Linked DNA regions of Candidatus Ruthia magnifica str. Cm (Calyptogena magnifica). The protein of the gene in region 2 interacts with the protein of the main gene of each other region in a pairwise test. Links are inferred from orthologs where the notes say so. Each region holds a gene or a part of one and is shown on either strand. Other genes may lie near its edges.

Region 1 (11,033 bases), 540 kb from region 2 along the record:
GTGCAATTAAAACAGCGGGTAGTGTTAAGGCGCGCAAAGCCAATACACATGCAACATCTGATTGGATGGAAGTGGAAAAAGAAAGAGGAATTTCTATTACTTCATCCATTATGCAATTTGCATATGACAATCATGTGATTAATTTATTAGACACACCAGGACATGAGGATTTTTCTGAGGATACCTATCGTACTCTAACGGCAGTAGATTCAGCTCTCATGGTTATTGACGCTGCTAAAGGTGTGGAAATGCGAACTATTAAGCTCATGGAAGTTTGTCGTTTACGTAACACGCCAATTCTAACTTTTATCAATAAGCTGGATCGAGAAGGTAAAGAACCAATTGATTTACTAGATGAAATAGAGACCGTACTTAATATTGAATGTGCACCTATTACTTGGCCAATTGGTATGGGTAAACATTTTAAAGGCATTGTACATCTACTTGAAGATAAAGTTTATTTATGCGAAATTGGGAAGAATTCTAAAATTGGTGAATATATTATTATTGACGACGTTAATAATTCTCAACTTGATGAAATTTTAGGTGAAGATACCATTCTTAAAATACGTGAAGAAATTGAGCTTATTCACGAGACAACCACGCCATTTAGTTTAGATGAGTTTCTAGCTGGTAAACAAACTCCAGTATTTTTTGGTTCAGCCATTTCAAACTTTGGTATTCAAAATTTACTTGATGGCTTTATACAGTACGCACCCACACCAAAAAATCGTGAATCGGATGTACGAGAAGTCAAGCCTGATGAGGACAAACTGACTGGCTTTGTTTTCAAAATTCAAGCCAATATGAACCCAAAACATCATGATCGTCTTGCTTTTATGCGCATCGTTAGTGGACAGTACAAAAAGGGCATGAAAGTCCTGCAAGTATCAACCAACAAACAAATAAAAATTAGTAATGCAGTGACTTTCATGTCTAACGAACGCACCTTCGCAGAGGTGGCTTACGCTGGCGATATAATTGGTATCCACAACCATGGGGGTATTAGCATTGGAGACACCTTTACCCAAGGCGAAAAACTCACTTTTCAGGGCATTCCAAATTTTTCACCAGAGCTTTTCCGTCGTGCTCAACTTAAAGACCCGCTTAAAACCAAAGCCTTGCAAAAAGGCTTAAAGCAGCTTTCGGAAGAAGGTGCGACCCAAGTATTTCACCCAATTATCAATTCATCACAAATTTTAGGTGCTGTTGGTATTTTGCAATTTGACGTGGTAGCACACCGTTTAAAACATGAATACGGTGTTGATTGTCAATTTGAAACCATTAACATCGCAACAGCACGCTGGGTAACAGGTAGTGACAAGGACATTGAACAGCTTAAAATAAAAGCAGGTAATAATATTGCTATCGATGCAAGAGGTATGCTCGCTTATCTTGCACCATCCAGTGTTAACTTGCAATTAACCATAGAACGCTACCCTAACTTAGTTTTTTTAGCAACCCGTGAGCATTAATTAAAAAAATTGCTTGAATAATACAATTTTTCACAACGCCAATTCTCTTATCCAGAATCATTTTTTTAAAGCATTATCCTTAAACATTTTCCAAATGTAAAAAAATAGCGTACAGTTTCTAAATATCGTCTCACTAAAATAACAAGAACTAAAAGCGTAACAATCAAACTTTTTTCCAAAAAAAGATACAATAGTCCATCCAGTATTTCATAAAACTAGCAAAAGCAGTTATGTACAATTATTTTTTTAGCCACTGAATCAAACCCAGTGTACAATTTTTGTGTAATTAGCTGCAAGTTGTAATCAATCATTAACACAACTCCAATTAGCGTTAAAGCAGTAATTACCAAGCAAACCAATATAAATAGCGCATTAAATCTATATCTAACTACTTTATAACAGCAAAATTTTGCATTTTTAATGATGTTATTAATATCATAATTAGTGACTAAATTAAACCTCTGCAAAGTTATTGTTACCAAATCAACTATTAATTAAATTTTAATCAGAAAAGTTTACATAACTAAAATTCGCTTCTCGAAAATCAAAACATCACGCGCTTGACACACTTTAATTGTAATGATTAATTGGTTAAGTACGTAAAACGAAAATGAGCTTATTAAATATTTTTTTAAACTAAAATAGAGTCCATAGAACTTAATCCACACTAGCAAACTTTCGCCCAATTAATGCTCAGTATTTTACATTCTTAAAATAAAATTTCTAAAAAATTGCTATCTATATTGTTTATAAGGTAAGGTTACAGTTCATAAACTTTTAGTAAATTCTTGAATATAGAATTTTTTTTCAAAAAATTTCTATAATTAAACTTAATCAGGTGTGCTTTGATTTTATCAAAGAAATTATTTTTATAATTATTCTATGCTATTTTCACCTTCAGATTCCTCGTCTTCTATCTCAGCAATTTTTGCAATAGAGACTAATTTTTCACCTTTGATAATATTAATCAAGGTTACGCCTTGAGTATTACGACCAATGATAGAAACATCAACTGCTCTAGCACGGACTAAAGTACCTTTGTTGGAAATTAACATCATCTCATCTTCATCAGTTATCTGAATAGCACCAACAACTTTTCCGTTTCTATCTGAGGTTTTAATAGAAATAACACCTAAACCACCTCGTGCTTGAGAGCGATATTCATTAAGACGCGTGCGTTTACCAAAACCTTTTTCAGTTGTTGTTAGAATTGGATTATCTTGATTGACAACAATAAGAGACACTACTTTATCAGCATTTGCTAATTTAATACCACGTACGCCAATGGCTGTACGCCCTACGACACGGACATCTGATTCTTTAAATCGAATGGATTTACCATTGGCTGAAAATAGCATAATATCATGCTCACCAGAGGTAATTTCTACGCCAATAAGTTGGTCGTTATCTTTTAATTCTATGGCAATAATGCCACCTTTGCGTGGTTTTGAGAAGTTAGTGAGTACTGTTTTTTTACACGTACCACTACTAGTTACCATAAAAACAAAATGATTTTCATCAAACTTTGAAACTGTCAAAATAGCATTAATGATTTCTTCTTTTTCTAATGGTAATAAGTTAACAATTGGCTTACCACGTGCAATGCGTGATGCCATTGGTAACTCATAAACCTTAAGCCAATACACTTTTCCTAAGGATGAAAAGCACAAAACTGTATCGTGAGAATTGGCAATAAATAACTGATCAACAAAATCTTCATCTTTTACTTTAGTAGCTACTTTACCTTTGCCACCACGACGCTGAGCTTGATAATCACTTAAAGATTGTGCTTTCACATAACCACCATGAGATAAGGTGACTACACGTCTCTCTTGGGTAATTAAATCCTCAAGCGTTAAATCAATCTTGTGTTCTAAAATTTGTGTCATACGAGCGTTAGCGTAGTTACTTTGAATGTCTATTAACTCTTCACGGATAACTTGCATGAGTCTTTCAGGTGTTTGTAAAATATCCAATAGATATTTAATACGCTCTAATAGCTCATTAAATTCATCAAAAATCTTGTTTTTTTCAAGCCCTGTTAAGCGATGAAGTTTTAAATCTAAGATAGCTTGTACTTGTTTTTGTGATAATTGATAATCACCATCCATTTGCAAGCCTAACTCTGTTGGCAAATCTTCTGGCTTAAACATTACCATATCACGATCGCCAATCAGCTCTTTAATCACTGATCCTTGCCAAGTTTTAGCCACTAATACTTCTTTTGCGTCTATCGAGTTTGAAGCAGATTTAATCAGTTCAATAATGTCATCAATATTATGCAGTGCAACTGCTAAACCTTCTAATAAATGTGCGTGATTTCTGGCTTTGTTTAAATCAAAAATAGAGCGACGAGTCACTACATCACGTCTATGAGCAATAAATGCCTCTAGAATGTTTTTTAGTGTCATTAACTTTGGCATGCCTTTATCAATCGCCACCATATTAATACCGAATACAGTTTGCATTTCAGTCAGCTTATACAAATTATTAAGCATCACTTCTGGAACTTCTCCACGACGTAACTCAATCACCATGCGCATACCATCTTTATCAGACTCATCACGAAGCCCAGTGATACCATCAATGCGTTTATCTTTAACAAGTTTTGCAATTTTACCAATTAGTTTGGCTTTATTAACTTGATAAGGCAATTCGGTCACAACAATACTTTGCTTGTCTTCGCCTTCGCCTTCAATATGGGGTACTGAACGCAAGTAAATTTTACCTTTACCAGTCTCATAGGCTTGGCGAATACCACTTGCACCATTAATAATACCTGCTGTTGGAAAATCTGGACCTGGCATGATTTCCAACAATTCATCAATAGTGATATCTTCATTATCAATGGTTTTCAAACAAGCCTCAATCACTTCACCCAAATTATGAGGTGGAATGTTAGTCGCCATACCGACTGCGATGCCTGATGAGCCATTGGCTAAAAGATTAGGTACACGCGTTGGCAATACTAAAGGTTCTGATTCTGAACCGTCATAATTGTCAATAAAGTCAACGGTATTTTTTTCTAAATCCCTCAATAACTCATGCGAAAGTTTGGCCATGCGAATTTCTGTATAGCGCATGGCAGCAGCTGAATCACCATCAACTGAGCCAAAGTTACCTTGGCCATCAATTAAAATATTGCGCATTGAAAATGGTTGCGCCATACGTACAATAGTGTCATACACAGCAGTATCACCATGTGGATGATATTTACCAATCACATCACCAACAATACGGGCTGATTTTTTATAAGACTTATTATAATCATTACCCAGAACCTCCATGGCGTAAAGTACGCGACGATGTACAGGCTTAAGCCCGTCTCGAACATCAGGCAATGCACGTCCAACAATAACACTCATTGCGTATTCCAAATAGGAGTTACGCATCTCATCTTCAATGGTAACTACCGGTAAATTTGGCTTGAAATGAGTGGGATTTTCAGTATGCTCAGACATGATAAAAAAACTTGATTCAAATTGACTTTAATTTTACCTAATTTGAATACAAATATTAATTTTGTTTCAAACAAAAACCTAGACTTTTGATAAATCCTTCATTAAAAAGTAAGGCTTTTAGTGTAAAAATATGTATTTCTTGCTTGAACTGATGATGCTAATATTTTAAGCAGATTTTCTGTATCTTGCCAACCAAGACAAGCATCGGTAATACTAACTCCATATTCTAACGATTTTAATTCATCTACCGCTTGAGCACCTTCATAAATATTGGACTCAATCATCACTCCAAAAATCTTATCTGAACCTAAACTCACTTGCTTGACAATTTCATTACCCACTAACAACTGGTTTTTAAAATTTTTTTCACTATTGGCATGGGAAAAATCAACCATAACTCTACCTAATAAACCATCTTTTATCAATTGCTTAGCAGCATTATCAATATTTTCTTTACTATAGTTAGGTCCATCTGCAGCACCACGAAGAATAATATGGCAATTTGGATTGCCAGTTGTAGTATAGCGATTTGCCACGCCTTTTTTGCTAATCGACCAAAACATGTGTGAATTTGAAGCAGATACAATCGCATCAATGGCAATTTGGATGTTACCGTTTGTACCATTTTTAAAACCCACTGGACAAGACAGGCCAGATGCCAATTCTCGATGCGTTTGGCTTTCGGTTGTTCGTGCACCAATTGCTCCCCATGAAATCAAATCAGATATGTATTGCGGAGTAATTAAATCAAGATATTCTGTTGCACTTGGCATGCCCATTTTTGACAAACCTAATAACAAACTTCGAGCTAAATCAAAGCCTTTTTCCATATCAAAACTATTATCTAAATTAGGGTCATAAATAAGCCCTTTCCAGCCAATTGTAGTACGTGGTTTTTCAAAATAAACACGCATAATAATAAATAAATCTTGATCTAATTTTTGCTTTATTTTTAACAATCGTTGCGCGTAATCTATAGCAGCTTTTGGATCATGAATTGAACAAGGTCCAACCACAACTAATAAACGCTTATCCTTACCGGAGATGATATCAGCAATGGTTTTTCTTGAGTGGATAATAAAATCAGACTGTGGCTTTTTGACTGGGTATTTTTTAATAAAGCCTATTGGCGGAGTAATAGATTCTATCTTCGTGATACGAATGTTACTAATTTTATTTAAGATTTTTTTTAGCATTTTTGATTTTCAATAAGTGCATAAGCTGAATGATTATGAATCGATTCAAAATTTTCCGATTCAAGACGATAATAACTAATTTTATCATCTGCATTTAAATCGACTGCAATATCACGTACTAAGTCCTCAACAAATGCAGGGTTATCATACGCTCTTTCAGTCACTACTTTTTCATCATCACGCTTAAGAATAGCATAAAGTTCGCACGAAGCTTTACGTTCAGCCAAATCAATCAAATCTTCAATGTGCAAAGTTTTATCTTTAGCTGCTTTAGCCTTAATTGTAATGTGCGAGCGTTGATTATGCGCCCCATATTTAGAAATACTTTTTGAACAAGGACATAGACTGGTTACAGGCACCACGACTTTCATCATTACTTGTACCTCGTCTTTATTTAGCGTGCCATATAAGGTCACTTGATAATCCATCATTGATTCAACGCCTGAAGATGGGGCTTTTTTCCTCCTAAAGAAAGTAAAATTAAGCGTAATGTGTGCAATATCTGATTCAAGTCTTTTTCTTACTTTGTCAATAATTTTATCAAAATTATGCGCACTAAATTCACAAGGACCTTCGTTTAAAATCTCAATAAAGCGTGACATGTGTGTACCTTTAACACGCTCTGATAAGGATACTGTCATGGTAAAAATGCCTATTGTAGGTATTTTATTACCATCACAGTCAATATAAGTAATGGGATGAGTAATATCTTTAATACCTACTTTATCAATGATAATTTGACGAGTATCGGCACTATTTTGTGTATCAGGTAAATGAATCGCACTCATAAGTCTCCTTGGTAATAAGTCACAGATGCTCTAGATGTTTCCCAAATAGTCACTTCCTTGACCTTGACATCATTAGTATTAATTAGTTGACCCACTTCATAAAAAAAATACTTGGCAATATTTTCTGCGGTAGGATTGAGTTTATCAAAAGGCGCTATCTCATTCAAATATTGATGATCTAGAAGCTTTACAACAACCTTAGTTTGTTTTTTAATTTCTCGAAAATCAATAGTAATACCATTGCTATTTAATTTTCTAGCAACAACCATCATTTCAACTTTCCAGTTATGACCATGCAGACGTGAACAATCACCTGGATAATCTCTGAGTAAATGGGCTGATGCAAAATCGGTAACAATTTTTAGGACGAACATTTTCGTAAAAATTGGCAAAATTACTAATTATACCTATGATTTTCTAAGAATTTCACCTTGAATTGATGAATAGATTATTGACTTATCTAAAATATTTTGATTTAACCAATTGCCTCAATGGAAGAGACATTTTGATATCCTTTAGGTAAAAGCTTACCACAACGCGCTCTAGAACTTATGTAATTACTCAAATCTTGGAACTTGATGGTAAAATGACGCTTACCTGCAATGACTTTCAAATGTTGAGTTTCTAGCAAAATACAAATATTCATCACAAACTCTTGTCTAGACTTAACATCTTTAGTAGAGATTTGAATAAGTTTGCTACCTTTACCTTTAGATAATATTGGCAATTCAGATATTGGAAATATTAATAAACGCCCACGATTTGTTACCAGTGCAATAAATTGATTATCTAAATCATCCACATTAATAATCCTCATCATTTGTGCACCTTTAGATAGCGAAAAGAATGCTTTTCCTGCTTGTCTTGAAGATAGTAAATCACCAATAGTGGCAATAAAACCATACCCTATGTTAGAAGCCAATAGGATATTTTGACTCGCCTTACCCATTATCACATCAACAAATCGCGCCTCTGAAGGCGGGCTTAATTTACCTGTTAAGGGCTCGCCTTGTCCTCGCGCACTGGACAATGAATTAGCCAGTAGTGAATATGACCTACCTGTTGAATCAATAAAAATTACAGGTTTGTTACTTTTGCCTTTCACACTAGTTAAATAACTATCGCCTGCTTTATAATTAAGTGTGTTTGGATCAATACTATAGCCTTTAGCGCTGCGTACCCAACCTTTTTCACTAAGCACGACGGTAATATTTTCAGCAGGTGCTAAATCATCTTCACTAAAAGCTTGAGCAGTATTTACATTTCTTTTAATGTTAGATCTACGCTCATCACCAAAATCCTTAATAATAGCTTTTAGTTCTTTTTTAATCAAAATTTTAAGACGCAAGTCACTTGAAAGTAGCAATTTTAATTTTTCTTTCTCTAATGCTAAGTCTTGTTGCTCGGCTTGAATTTTAATTTCTTCTAATTTTGCAAGATAACGCAATTTTAGCTCTAAAATTGCTTCTACTTGAATATCACTCAACTTAAAATGATCGATTAATACTAATTTTGGCTTATCATGCTCACGAATAATGGCAATCACTTCGTCAATGTTTAAAAAAGCAATAAGCAATCCTTTTAAAATATGTAGACGCACAAGAATTTTATCAAGGCGATAGGTTAAACGATTAATTACAACTTTCATTCTATAGCTTAACCATTCTTTAAGCATCGGAATAAGTGACAGAACACCAGGCTTACCGTTCAAACCAATCACATTCATATTAACACGGTAACTTTTTTCAAGCTCAGTTGTGGCAAATAAGTGCAGCATTAATACATCTACATCAACTCGATTAGAACGTGGAATAATAACAATACGTGTTGGATTTTCATGATCTGACTCATCTCGAATATCATCCACCAAAGGTAGTTTTTTCGCACGTATTTGCGCTGCAATTTGGATAATTACCTTGGCACCAGAAGTTTGAAAAGGTAACGCTTCAATCACAATATTGCCTTTTTCTTTTTGATAAATAGCACGCATCTTAACCGACCCATGACCTGTTTCATAAATTTGTCTAAGATCTGCAGGTGAGGACACAATATCAGCATCGGTGGGATAATCAGGTGCTCGAATAATCTGCATGATTCCATCTAAATCCATAGATGGTTTATCTAATAACGCAATACAAGCGCTCACTACTTCGGTCAAATTATGCGGTGGCACATTAGTTGTCATACCCACAGCAATACCTGAAGTGCCATTTAGTAATAAATTAGGTACTTGTGCAGGCAGATTTTTAGGCTCTTGAAGTGAACCATCAAAATTATCTACCCAATTAACCGTTCCTTGATTAATTTCACTGAGCAACAAATCTGAATAACGAGAAAGTTTACTTTCTGTATAACGCATTGCTGCAAATGATTTAGGATCATCTGGTGCACCCCAGTTCCCTTGCCCGTCAATAAATGGATAACGATAAGAAAATGGCTGTGCCATCAATACCATTGCCTCATAGCAAGCACTATCACCATGCGGATGAAATTTACCAAGTACATCACCCACAGTACGAGCTGATTTTTTAAATCTTGCTGTAGATTTCAGGCCAAGTTCACTCATTGCATAAACAATACGCCTTTGAACTGGCTTTAAGCCATCACCAATAAAGGGCAATGCTCGATCAAGAATAACATACATTGAATAATCAAGATAAGCACGCTCACTAAACTCAGCGACACTTTGTTGTTCAAGACTAATCTGATTCATTATGGATGTTAAGGATAGTTAAAATTAGACTATATTTTAATTCAACTTTTGATAAATTAAAAGTGGTTTTATGATATCTAGATAAGTTCTTATATAGTGTACTACTATTGATAATATCAAAGACAATTTACACTTGATTATTTTAAGACTTTCAATGAAATGATTAAGCAAGTCTTCTGTAAATTGAATGGTGCCAATATTATGCCTAATAGGCCATGTAGTAGTTAATGAATAAAAATATCAAATTAGTAGCGCCATTCATGATATTGGCCAAAGAGATTATGATTAAATTTTCTCACGTTACTGCTGAAGACACTACTTAAGACGCCACTATTTAACGATGTATAATTGACAGTATTTTCACTGTCTAAATTTAGTAAATACACTAAAAAATAGATGCTATTTGATTTACCCTTATTATTTAAAAACACACAAGTATTAAATTGTTTTACAAATTCAAAAAAGGATAAGAGTTATTAAACTCTATCAATAGAAAAGAACTTAAAGGTTGGACTATTGGCTTAATAGCATGAAACAAATTTCTACAAATCATCTACTGATTACGCCTAAAGATGCACAAAGTTTAAAATTTCGCAGCATAAGTTCTGATGCACTCAAAGCACAGTTTGAAGCCATTGATGCAAATCCACAAAAGATGTTTTTTGAAATTTATAATGCTTTGGTAACAGACGTTATTGATGGTCAAAAAAAATCTTTGAGGTGCAAAAAGATACAATCATATCTGACCATAGCGTTTTAGAATACATTTTAATAACACTTTACCTGACAATATTCGCTTTGAACTATAAAAAATTATCAAAGAAGTGGCTGCTAAAGTCACTTAATTTGCACTTGACACTGCAATAAAAAATATGAAAACATTATAGATTCTGGCAAAACCAATACCTACATTCTAACCCCTGAACAAAAAACAGTGAGTTATAACAATGAAACTAGTTTGGGCTAAATTTGAAAATCAGATAGGTAAAGATGCTACAGTTCAGCAATGTAACACTATAAAAACTAAAAAAATAATACGACAGTTTGTACATTGGAAGTCATTATTTATTTGGTTAGTCTTGCTAGGTGCAATCCTACGTTATCAACGTGTAACACGTATATTGCTGTTGACAGCGTAGTCAATATTTTTTATCATATCTACTTGCATGATATTTGTCATTATTATATTCATGGGTGGTTATGAATAATATTTCTTTGCTAAAAACAATTGAAATGAAAGAACAGGAAAAAAATCATCGTTAATGCAATTTTATTATTTAAAAATGAGTCTCTAGCCTCTCTTACTGACATAATATTTGACTCAACAGAATATTATATTTTAATGTCTATTCCATTTTTAAATTAGATTTTTGTCAAAGAGATGGCACAACACAATACTT
Region 2 (2,939 bases):
GTGGTGCGATTGTGCTTCCAAATGGTACGGGTAAAACAGTTTGTGTTGCTGTATTCACTCAAGGTGATAACATAGCTAAAGCGCAAGATGCTGGTGCAGACGTTGTTGGTATGGAAGATTTAATGAAATCTATGCAAGACGGTGATTTAAACTATGATGTGGTTATCGCCTCTCCGGATGCTATGGGTGTTGTGGGTCGTCTAGGTCAAGTGTTAGGCCCTCGTGGTTTAATGCCTAATCCTAAAGTTGGTACAGTAACGTCAGATGTTGCAACCGCTGTTAATAATGCTAAAACAGGTCAAGTGCGTTATCGTGCTGACAAGGCTGGTATTGTTCATGCTTGTGTTGGTAGAGTGTCATTTAATGTAAGTGCACTAACACAAAATATTAATGTTTTAATGGAAGCACTTAAAAAAATAAAACCTAGCTCAGCTAAGGGTGTTTATTTTAAAAAATTAAGCATTTCTTCGACTATGGGGCCAGGGCTTAGCGTTGATTTAGCAAGTTTAGATATTTAAGTTTTATTAGAATTTTTTGGGTCGCAAGATTTATCTTGCACGATCTCAAAGACCATAGGTGTAAACATATCTTCTGGTATGTTTATTTAATTGATTGGTTTTTCAATCTGCCTATGTAGAGGGTATGCAAATACTCTATGGTGAAAGTTATCAAAAGATGGCTTTTTTTAAATTGTTCAGGAGAGGTAAATGGCTCTAAATCTAATGGCAAAAAAAGCAATTGTCAAGCAAGTAAACTCATTAGCAAAAGTGTCAGTTTCTGTTGGTGTTGCTGAGTATTGCGGATTGACAGTTGAGCAAATGACTAATTTACGTTCAAGTGCAATTGATGCTAACGTGACTTTACGTGTTGTAAAGAACTCACTAGCAAAAAGAGCATTGGTAAAGACAGAATGCGAATGTGTATTTCTGGTTCTTAGTGGGCCAATTATTTTGGGTTTTTCACAAGAAGATCCAGGTGCAGTAGCACGAGTATTCAAAAACTTTATTAAAGAAAATAAAAATTTAGTCGTTAAAGGTTTGGGCGTTTCAGGTGAATTTGTAAAATCAAATCAGCTTCAACGTATTGCAGACTTGCCAACTAAAGATCAGGCAATTGGTATCACAATGACGTTAATGTTAGCACCAGTTGAAAAGCTAGTTAGAACCTTAATTGAGTTTCCAACTAAAGTAACTCGAGTAGTGTCAGCAGTTTGCGATTAAAAATAATCATAAATAAAAGGAGTAAATATCATGGCTAAATTAACCAATGAAGATATTTTAAATGCAATTGCCGATATGTCGGTAATGAATGTTGTTGAGTTAGTATCAGCAATGGAAGAAAAGTTTGGTGTAAGTGCAGCACCAGTTGCAGCACCACCAGTTGTAGCAGATACAATAGATGATGTAGTAGTTGAGAAAGATGAGTTTGATGTTATGTTAACCTCATTTGGAAAGAAGAAAGTTGCCGTTATTAAGATGGCTCGTAGTATTACTGGACTGGGTCTAAAGGAGGCTAAAGACATGGTTGAGTCTGCGCCAGTAGTAATCAAAGAGGGTGCATCTAAGGTAGAAGCTGAAGACATCCAAAAGCAGCTTGAAGAAGCTGGTGCTAGCGTAGAACTAAAATAATTAGTTAAGCGTAAAAATCTAGAATCCCCGAGAAGGGGGTTTTGGTATTTTATTTGCACACTAAATTAAAGTACAGACTCAATGAGATGTTTTTTAAAAATATAAGTTGAAGTTTGTTGATTAAGAAGAAATTTTTATATAATACGATCAACTCAATACGAGGTATTCATGGCTTATTCATTCACCGAAAAAAAGCGAATTAGAAATAACTTTGGTTCTAGAGAATCAATTTTGACCGAACCAGATTTACTAGCAATCCAAATTGATTCATTTAACAGTTTTATCCAAAAAGATAGTAAAACTAAGCAAGATATTGGTTTGCATGCTGTTTTCCAATCGGTATTTCCGATTACTGCGGTTAATGGTTATGCACAAATTGAATATGTTGATTATGAATTACAAGAGCCTAAATTTAATGTTGAAGAATGTAAGTTACGTGGTGTAACGTTTGCATCTACGTTGCGCGTTAAATTAAGTTTAGTTTTGTTTGATAAAAATGGTTCAACTTTGAAGAAAAAACGCAAGATTAAGCAAATTATTGAAGAAGATATTTATTTAGGACAATTACCACTAATGACTGAAACGGGTACCTTTGTTATTAATGGTACTGAGCGTGTTGTTGTGTCTCAATTGCATAGGTCTCCTGGTGTTATTTTTGAGCATGATAAGGGTAAAACACACTCTTCAGGTAAGATTTTATTTTCTTCTCGCATTATCCCTTACCGTGGTTCATGGTTAGATTTTGAATATGATCATCATGAACATTTGTATGTTCGAATTGATAGACGTAGAAAATTACCAGTCACTACATTATTACGCGCTATGGGTCTAAGTAGTGAAGGCATTCTTGAAACCTTTTTTGAAAAGACTACTATTAAATTAAAAGCTAAATCATGCGATTTAAACATGGTACCGATTCGTCTGCAACGTACAATTGCGGAATTTGATATTGTTGCTAATCAAGATGTGATAGTTGAAAAAGGTCGTAGAATTACTGCTAAGCATGTCAAGTTATTGAAAAAAGTAGGTATTAAATCAATTAATGTACCATTAGAGTATTTACTTGATAAGGTAATTTCTGCTGATATTTTTGATAAAGACACGGGTGAAATTTTAATATCAGCCAATACTATTATTCTTGAAGAAGTATTAGAGTTATTAAACATCAATAAAATTAAAAAAATAGAAATCCTTTATATTAACGCTTCTGAGACAGGCGCTTATATTTCAGATACATTGCGTTTAGATGAAACACAAACTGAGATTGAAGCTCGTATGTCGATCTATCATGTAATGCGTCCGGGTGAACCT
Region 3 (5,726 bases), 420 kb from region 2 along the record:
GTAACGTATTTTTAACTGCACCTTGCTTACTATAAAGGTATTGTTGAGCATTATTGCCTAATACTTTGCATTGTTTTTCATCATTTAATAGCATTACTATTTTTTTAAATAAACCTGCCACATTTTGAATTTGAATGGCGGCGTTTTGTTTTAGTAGGTCTGATGATATTTCGGTAAAGTTAAATATATTAGGGCCAAATATAATAGGCTTGGCAAGAGTAGCAGGTTCAAGCATATTATGTCCGCCAGTGTTGCTTAAACTACCTCCCATAAAAACAATATCAGCAATATTAAAATAAGACATCATTTCACCCATAGAGTCTCCTAAAAGAATTTGAGCATTTTGAGTAGGTTGGTTTTCTGAGCGACGAATAACATTAAGATTAGCACTTTTGAATGATTTATAAACTACATCGAAACGTTCTGGATGTCTTGGAATAATAACAAGTAAGGCATCAATGGTGTGTTTATGCTTTAAATATTCATTAATAATTTGAGCTTCTTCACCTTCATGAGTGCTGGCAAAAATAACAATTTTACGTCTGCCAACCATTGCTTGTAATATATTATTTATTTTTATGTTGGGTTTTGTGCTTTGGTCAAATTTAATATTACCAGTTATGATTACATCATCATTTTTAGTACCCAATTCAATAAAACGATTAGCAGAATTTTTATTTTGAGCAGCGATTAAGGTGAATTTGTTTAAGGTTTGTTTGATTAAATTAGAGGTAAATCTTTGGTATTTTTCTTTTGATTGTTGCGACAATCTGGCGTTGATAAGTAGTATTGGAATGTTATTTTTGTTGAGTTCATGGGTTAAATTAGGCCAAATTTCTGTTTCTAGTAATAGGCATATTTTTGGGTTAATTTTTTTAATATAACGTTTGACAATTAGTGGCAAATCATAAGGAAAATAAAGATGAAATACCTTATTTTTATAATGATTAATCACTGCATTAGAACTTGTAGGTGTAGTCGTGGTAATCAATAATTGATGATTTGGATATTGTTTGATAAGTTGGTCGATAATAATAATAGCTGCTTTAAATTCACCCATAGAAACACAATGCACCCAAATAATAGACGTTTGTATCTTAGCAATTAAGCCAAGTCGCTCGTTAATTCTTTGCCTAAATTCAGGTGTTTTTATGCTTTTAATTATTAACCTTAAAATTATAAAGGGTAATAAAAGATATCCTATGATGTTGTAGAGACTTCGGTTCATTTGGGCAGTGGTATAATACAGCGTATTGTATTTTAGCGGTTTTGAAGTCCTTTATGAAATTTGTTGATTCTGCCAGTATTCGTATCGAAGCTGGCAAAGGCGGGGCAGGATGCTTGGGCTTTCGTAGAGAGAAATATATTCCTGACGGTGGCCCTGATGGCGGTGATGGCGGTGATGGCGGTCATATATATTTTCAAGGACAAGAGGGGTTTAACACACTTAGTGAATTTCGTTTTAAGCGTTTATTTAGGGCAAAAAACGGCCAGCCTGGATCAGGTCAAAACAAACGTGGGAAATCAGCGCAACATTTAACGGTTGAGATTCCATTGGGCACCAAAATTTACGACCTTGAAACCGATGAGTTGATTGGCGAGATGATTGAGCATGAACAAATCATACTAGTTGCTAAAGGCGGTTTTCATGGCTTGGGCAATACACGGTTTAAATCTAGCATTAATCGTGCACCACGTAAAACTACACCAGGCTCACCAGGAGAAATACGTGAGATTGGTTTAGAGTTAAGTATTATGGCTGATATTGGCCTTTTAGGCATGCCTAATGCGGGTAAATCAAGCTTGATTAGACAAATTTCAAATGCAAAATCTAAGGTAGCTAATTATCCATTTACCACGTTGCATCCTTCGTTAGGTGTGGTGTCTTATTATGATGAGCATATTATTATGGCGGACATTCCAGGTTTGATTGAAAATGCCAGCAAAGGTGTGGGTTTAGGTTTTGAGTTTTTAAAACATTTGTTTCATACAAAAGCATTGTTACATGTCGTGGATATCTTTCCAGTTGATGGATCTGACCCAGTTGAGAATTTTTTAACCATTGAAAAAGAGTTAAAAAAATACGATCAAAAACTGGCCAAAAAGCCAAGATTATTAGCGATTAACAAAATGGATTTGTTATCAGGGGGAGATAGAGAGACTGTGGTTCAAAGTTTATTAAAGGGCACTCGTTATAATGGAAAGGTTTATAGAATTTCTGCTTTAAATGGCCTGGGCTGTAAAAATTTAGTGGCTGGATTGTTTAAATTAGTGAAAGAAAATGAGTAAGCAAAGGTGGGTTATTAAAATTGGTTCTGCACTCTTAACCAATGATGGTAAAGGTCTGGATAAAACCGCTATTATCTCATGGGTAAGGCAAATTAAAGAATTAATCCAACAAAATATTGATATTATTTTGGTTTTAAGTGGTGCGATTGCCGAGGGTATGAAGCGTCTAGGTTGGAATGAACGTCCTGAAAATATACATAAATTACAAGCAGCAGCAGCGGTAGGACAAATGGGCTTAGTGCAAACTTATGAAACTTTATTTGCTCAGTATAATATTCATACCGCACAAGTGCTATTAACACATGATAATTTAGCTAATACTAATCAAAGTGATAATATTTCTGCCACTTTAAATACACTATTAAGTCTTGGCACAGTGCCAATTGTGAATGAAAATGACACAGTTGCTACAGATGAAATTAAATTTGGTGATAATGATACTTTAGCGGCATTAGTAGTAAATTTAGTGGGTGCAACTCAATTGGTTATTTTGACTGATCAAGGTGGTATTTATGATGCTGATCCACGTCAAAATGCTAATGCTAAATTGATTAACAAAATCCATGTGAATGACGAAAAATTAACGCAAGTTGCTAGTAGAGCATGTGGTTCACTAGGTTCTGGCGGTATGTATACCAAAGTATTAGCAGCCAAAATAGCCGCTAAATCAGATGTAATTACTATTATTGCCTCAGGCAGACAAGTCGATGTTTTGTCTAAACTGGGGGCAGGTAAACATATTGGGACATTGATTCATTGCTAGCATATATTGGATTAGGGTCGAATCTTAACCGTCCTAAAGAACAAATTAAAAATGCGCTGATTACGCTCAATTCTACTAAAGATGTTAAAGTGGTGGGTTTATCGAGTTTGTATCAATCCAAGCCGATTGACGATTTAAAGCAGCCTGATTATATTAATGCTATATGTCAGGTTGATACGCATTTAACTGCATTAGAGTTGCTGTATGTTTGTCAAGGTATTGAGACCAAACAGCATCGTGTGCGCGAAAAAAAATGGGGTGCAAGAACTATTGACCTGGATATTATTATTTATGGAGTGAAAGTGATTGCTTCTAAACAATTGATTGTCCCGCATTTACAAATGATAAATAGGGCGTTTGTATTGGTGCCATTAGCAGAATTAGAGCCTAATTTTAAAGTGCCAGTTTTAGGACATATTCAAGATTTGATTGCTAAACTAGATATCACTAAATTGATTAAATTATGAACATTGAAGCGCTAAATAATTTTAAACAATCTGGCGAGAAAATTACTTGCTTAACTGCTTATGATGCTTCATTTGCATCAGTTTTTGACGTATGTGGTATTGATATTATTTTAATAGGGGACTCACTCGGTAACGTTATCCAAGGTGGTGAAAATACATTAAATGTAAGTATGGATGATATGGTTTACCATACGAAAGCAGTTACTAAAGGTGCACAAAACGCATTAAGGATTTCAGACATGCCTTATCAAAGTTATACCAATTCTGAACAAGCTTTAACAAATGCCAAGCTCTTAATAATAGCGGGTGCACAAATGGTAAAATTTGAAGGTGGGTGTGAGCATGAAGCGTCTTTTAAAATCTTTCAGAACAATGACATTCCCGTTTGTGGTCATTTAGGCTTGCAACCGCAATCGGTAATAGAAATGGGTGGTTATAAGACGGAAGGTAGAGATAAGCAAAGTGCTGATAAAATTATTAAAGATGCTTTGGCTTTGGCATCTTGGGGTGTTAAAGTAATTGTACTAGAATGCATCCCTGCTAATCTGGCCAAACAAGTGTCACAATCTTTAAGTATTCCCACTATTGGTATTGGTGCTGGCGTGAATTGTGATGGACAAATATTGGTAAGCTATGATATGTTGGGTATTCATGTAGGATATGTGCCAAAATTTGTCAAAAATTTCTTAATTGATAGTGGCGATATAAAGTCTGCTGTTAATGCTTTTATCGAGGCGGTAAAAGATAAGTCCTTTCCAGGTGAACAGCACAGTTATTAATGCAGTTGTGTTATCAAAATACTCAAATAACCAAGCTGGTTAATAATTGGCACACGCAAGGCAAAACCGTTGCATTTGTGCCTACAATGGGTGGATTGCACCAAGGACATTTGTCATTAATTGACATTGCTAAACAAAAAGCTGATAAAGTTATTGTTAGTATTTTTGTTAATCCGGCCCAATTTAGTAAAAATGAAGATTTAGACAGTTATCCACGTACGATTAATGCTGATTTGACAGCATTAAAGGTAAACGTTGATGGTGTTTTTATTCCAAATATTAAACAAATTTATCCAAAGGGTATAAGTAAATATATTGATGTTGGTAAGATTGGACAAATTTTATGTGGTAGAACACGTCCGCATTTTTTTAATGGGGTGGCACAGGTTGTTGAAATATTGTTTGGAATTGTACGTCCTGATGTTGCAGTTTTTGGTCAAAAAGACTATCAGCAACTGTTGGTCATTAAGCAAATGGTCAAGAATTTATCACTGAATATATGTATAGAATCTGGTGAAATCATTAGAGAAAAAAGCGGTTTAGCAATGAGTACTCGAAACCAGTATTTGTCTAAAAATGAAGCTAAAATTGCCACAAATTTGCACAAAACTTTGTCTTATTTTAAACATGAAATTTTACAAAATAAAAAAGTTTATGTATTAAATGAATTGGCAAAGTTGGACTTAAAGCAACACTTTAAAATAGACTATCTTGAGGTATTAGATGCAAATAACCTTAAACAAATTACTGATAATACACATCAAATTGTTATATTATCTGCAGTGTTTTTAGGTTCTGTGAGACTCATTGACAATATAATTTTTAAAAAAGGATAATCATGTTTGATATTACTGATGAAGCAAAAGTTTATGTGGCTGATTTATTTGCTCAACAAGATGAAAAAGACCTTGGCTTAAAGGTGGATGTTGAAAAAGCCGGCACACCTGCTGCTGTAGTCACTTTTAATTTTTGCTTTCCAAAAGAGTTAAGTAAGACGTATAAAAAATTTGAATATGAAGGATTTTATGCCTATATTGATGAATTAAATTTTGAATATTTGAAAGATTCAGAAGTGGCATTAAAAGATGCAGGCACTGGCAAGAAATTAACCATTACTGCGCCTAATACCAAAGGCAAAGAGCCAAAAGAAGACGCTCCTCTTGAAGAAAAAATTAAATACGTTATTGCTGCTAATATTAATCCTGGACTTGCTTCTCATGGTGGTTTTGTTGAACTGGTTGAAATTACTAAGCATATGGATGTCATTCTTAATTTTGGTGGTGGTTGTCAGGGTTGTTCATCGGTTAAATCTACTTTAGAACAAGGGGTTGAAGCACAACTTAAGATGAGCTTTCCAGAGATTAAATCGGTGCGTGATGTAACAGACCACTCCAATACTGATAATGCTTATATATAAGTAACACTCTA

Evidence for each region.
Region 1: the proteins of rplL (region 2) and parC interact in binary tests that used the Escherichia coli proteins (3 or more experiments, as listed by UniProt). The link is inferred for Candidatus Ruthia magnifica str. Cm (Calyptogena magnifica) from one-to-one orthologs.
Region 3: the proteins of rplL (region 2) and cgtA interact in binary tests that used the Escherichia coli proteins (3 or more experiments, as listed by UniProt). The link is inferred for Candidatus Ruthia magnifica str. Cm (Calyptogena magnifica) from one-to-one orthologs.

The regions. Positions count from the first base shown.
Region 1 is NC_008610.1:324,202-335,234, reverse strand. What follows is about bases 7,015-10,031. They hold parC (DNA topoisomerase IV subunit A), read right to left. Parts: upstream 9,634-10,031; coding sequence 7,396-9,633; downstream 7,015-7,395. Other genes in these bases: queD (6-carboxytetrahydropterin synthase QueD), read right to left, coding at 7,015-7,294. Outside these bases: RMAG_RS01570 (peptide chain release factor 3), read left to right, coding at 1-1,475; gyrA (DNA gyrase subunit A), read right to left, coding at 2,351-4,936; RMAG_RS01560 (3-deoxy-7-phosphoheptulonate synthase), read right to left, coding at 5,038-6,132; GTP cyclohydrolase FolE2, read right to left, coding at 6,126-6,920; more of queD, read right to left, coding at 6,917-7,014; RMAG_RS05435 (type 2 periplasmic-binding domain-containing protein), read left to right, coding at 10,142-10,393. UniProt on the Escherichia coli protein: Topoisomerase IV is essential for chromosome segregation; it is the principal protein responsible for decatenating newly replicated chromosomes. It relaxes supercoiled DNA.
Region 2 is NC_008610.1:869,406-872,344, reverse strand. It holds rplL (50S ribosomal protein L7/L12), read left to right. Parts: upstream 1-1,250; coding sequence 1,251-1,628; downstream 1,629-2,939. Other genes in the region: rpoB (DNA-directed RNA polymerase subunit beta), read left to right, coding at 1,797-2,939; rplJ (50S ribosomal protein L10), read left to right, coding at 708-1,220; rplA (50S ribosomal protein L1), read left to right, coding at 1-518. UniProt on the Escherichia coli protein: The binding site for several of the GTPase factors involved in protein synthesis (IF-2, EF-Tu, EF-G and RF3). Is thus essential for accurate translation.
Region 3 is NC_008610.1:450,106-455,831, forward strand. What follows is about bases 443-3,285. They hold cgtA (Obg family GTPase CgtA), read left to right. Parts: upstream 443-1,281; coding sequence 1,282-2,289; downstream 2,290-3,285. Other genes in these bases: waaA (lipid IV(A) 3-deoxy-D-manno-octulosonic acid transferase), read right to left, coding at 443-1,228; proB (glutamate 5-kinase), read left to right, coding at 2,282-3,052; folK (2-amino-4-hydroxy-6-hydroxymethyldihydropteridine diphosphokinase), read left to right, coding at 3,046-3,285. Also shown: more of waaA, read right to left, coding at 1-442; more of folK, read left to right, coding at 3,286-3,519; panB (3-methyl-2-oxobutanoate hydroxymethyltransferase), read left to right, coding at 3,516-4,298; panC (pantoate--beta-alanine ligase), read left to right, coding at 4,298-5,134; RMAG_RS02095 (NfuA family Fe-S biogenesis protein), read left to right, coding at 5,137-5,715. UniProt on the Escherichia coli protein: An essential GTPase which binds GTP, GDP and possibly (p)ppGpp with moderate affinity, with high nucleotide exchange rates and a fairly low GTP hydrolysis rate.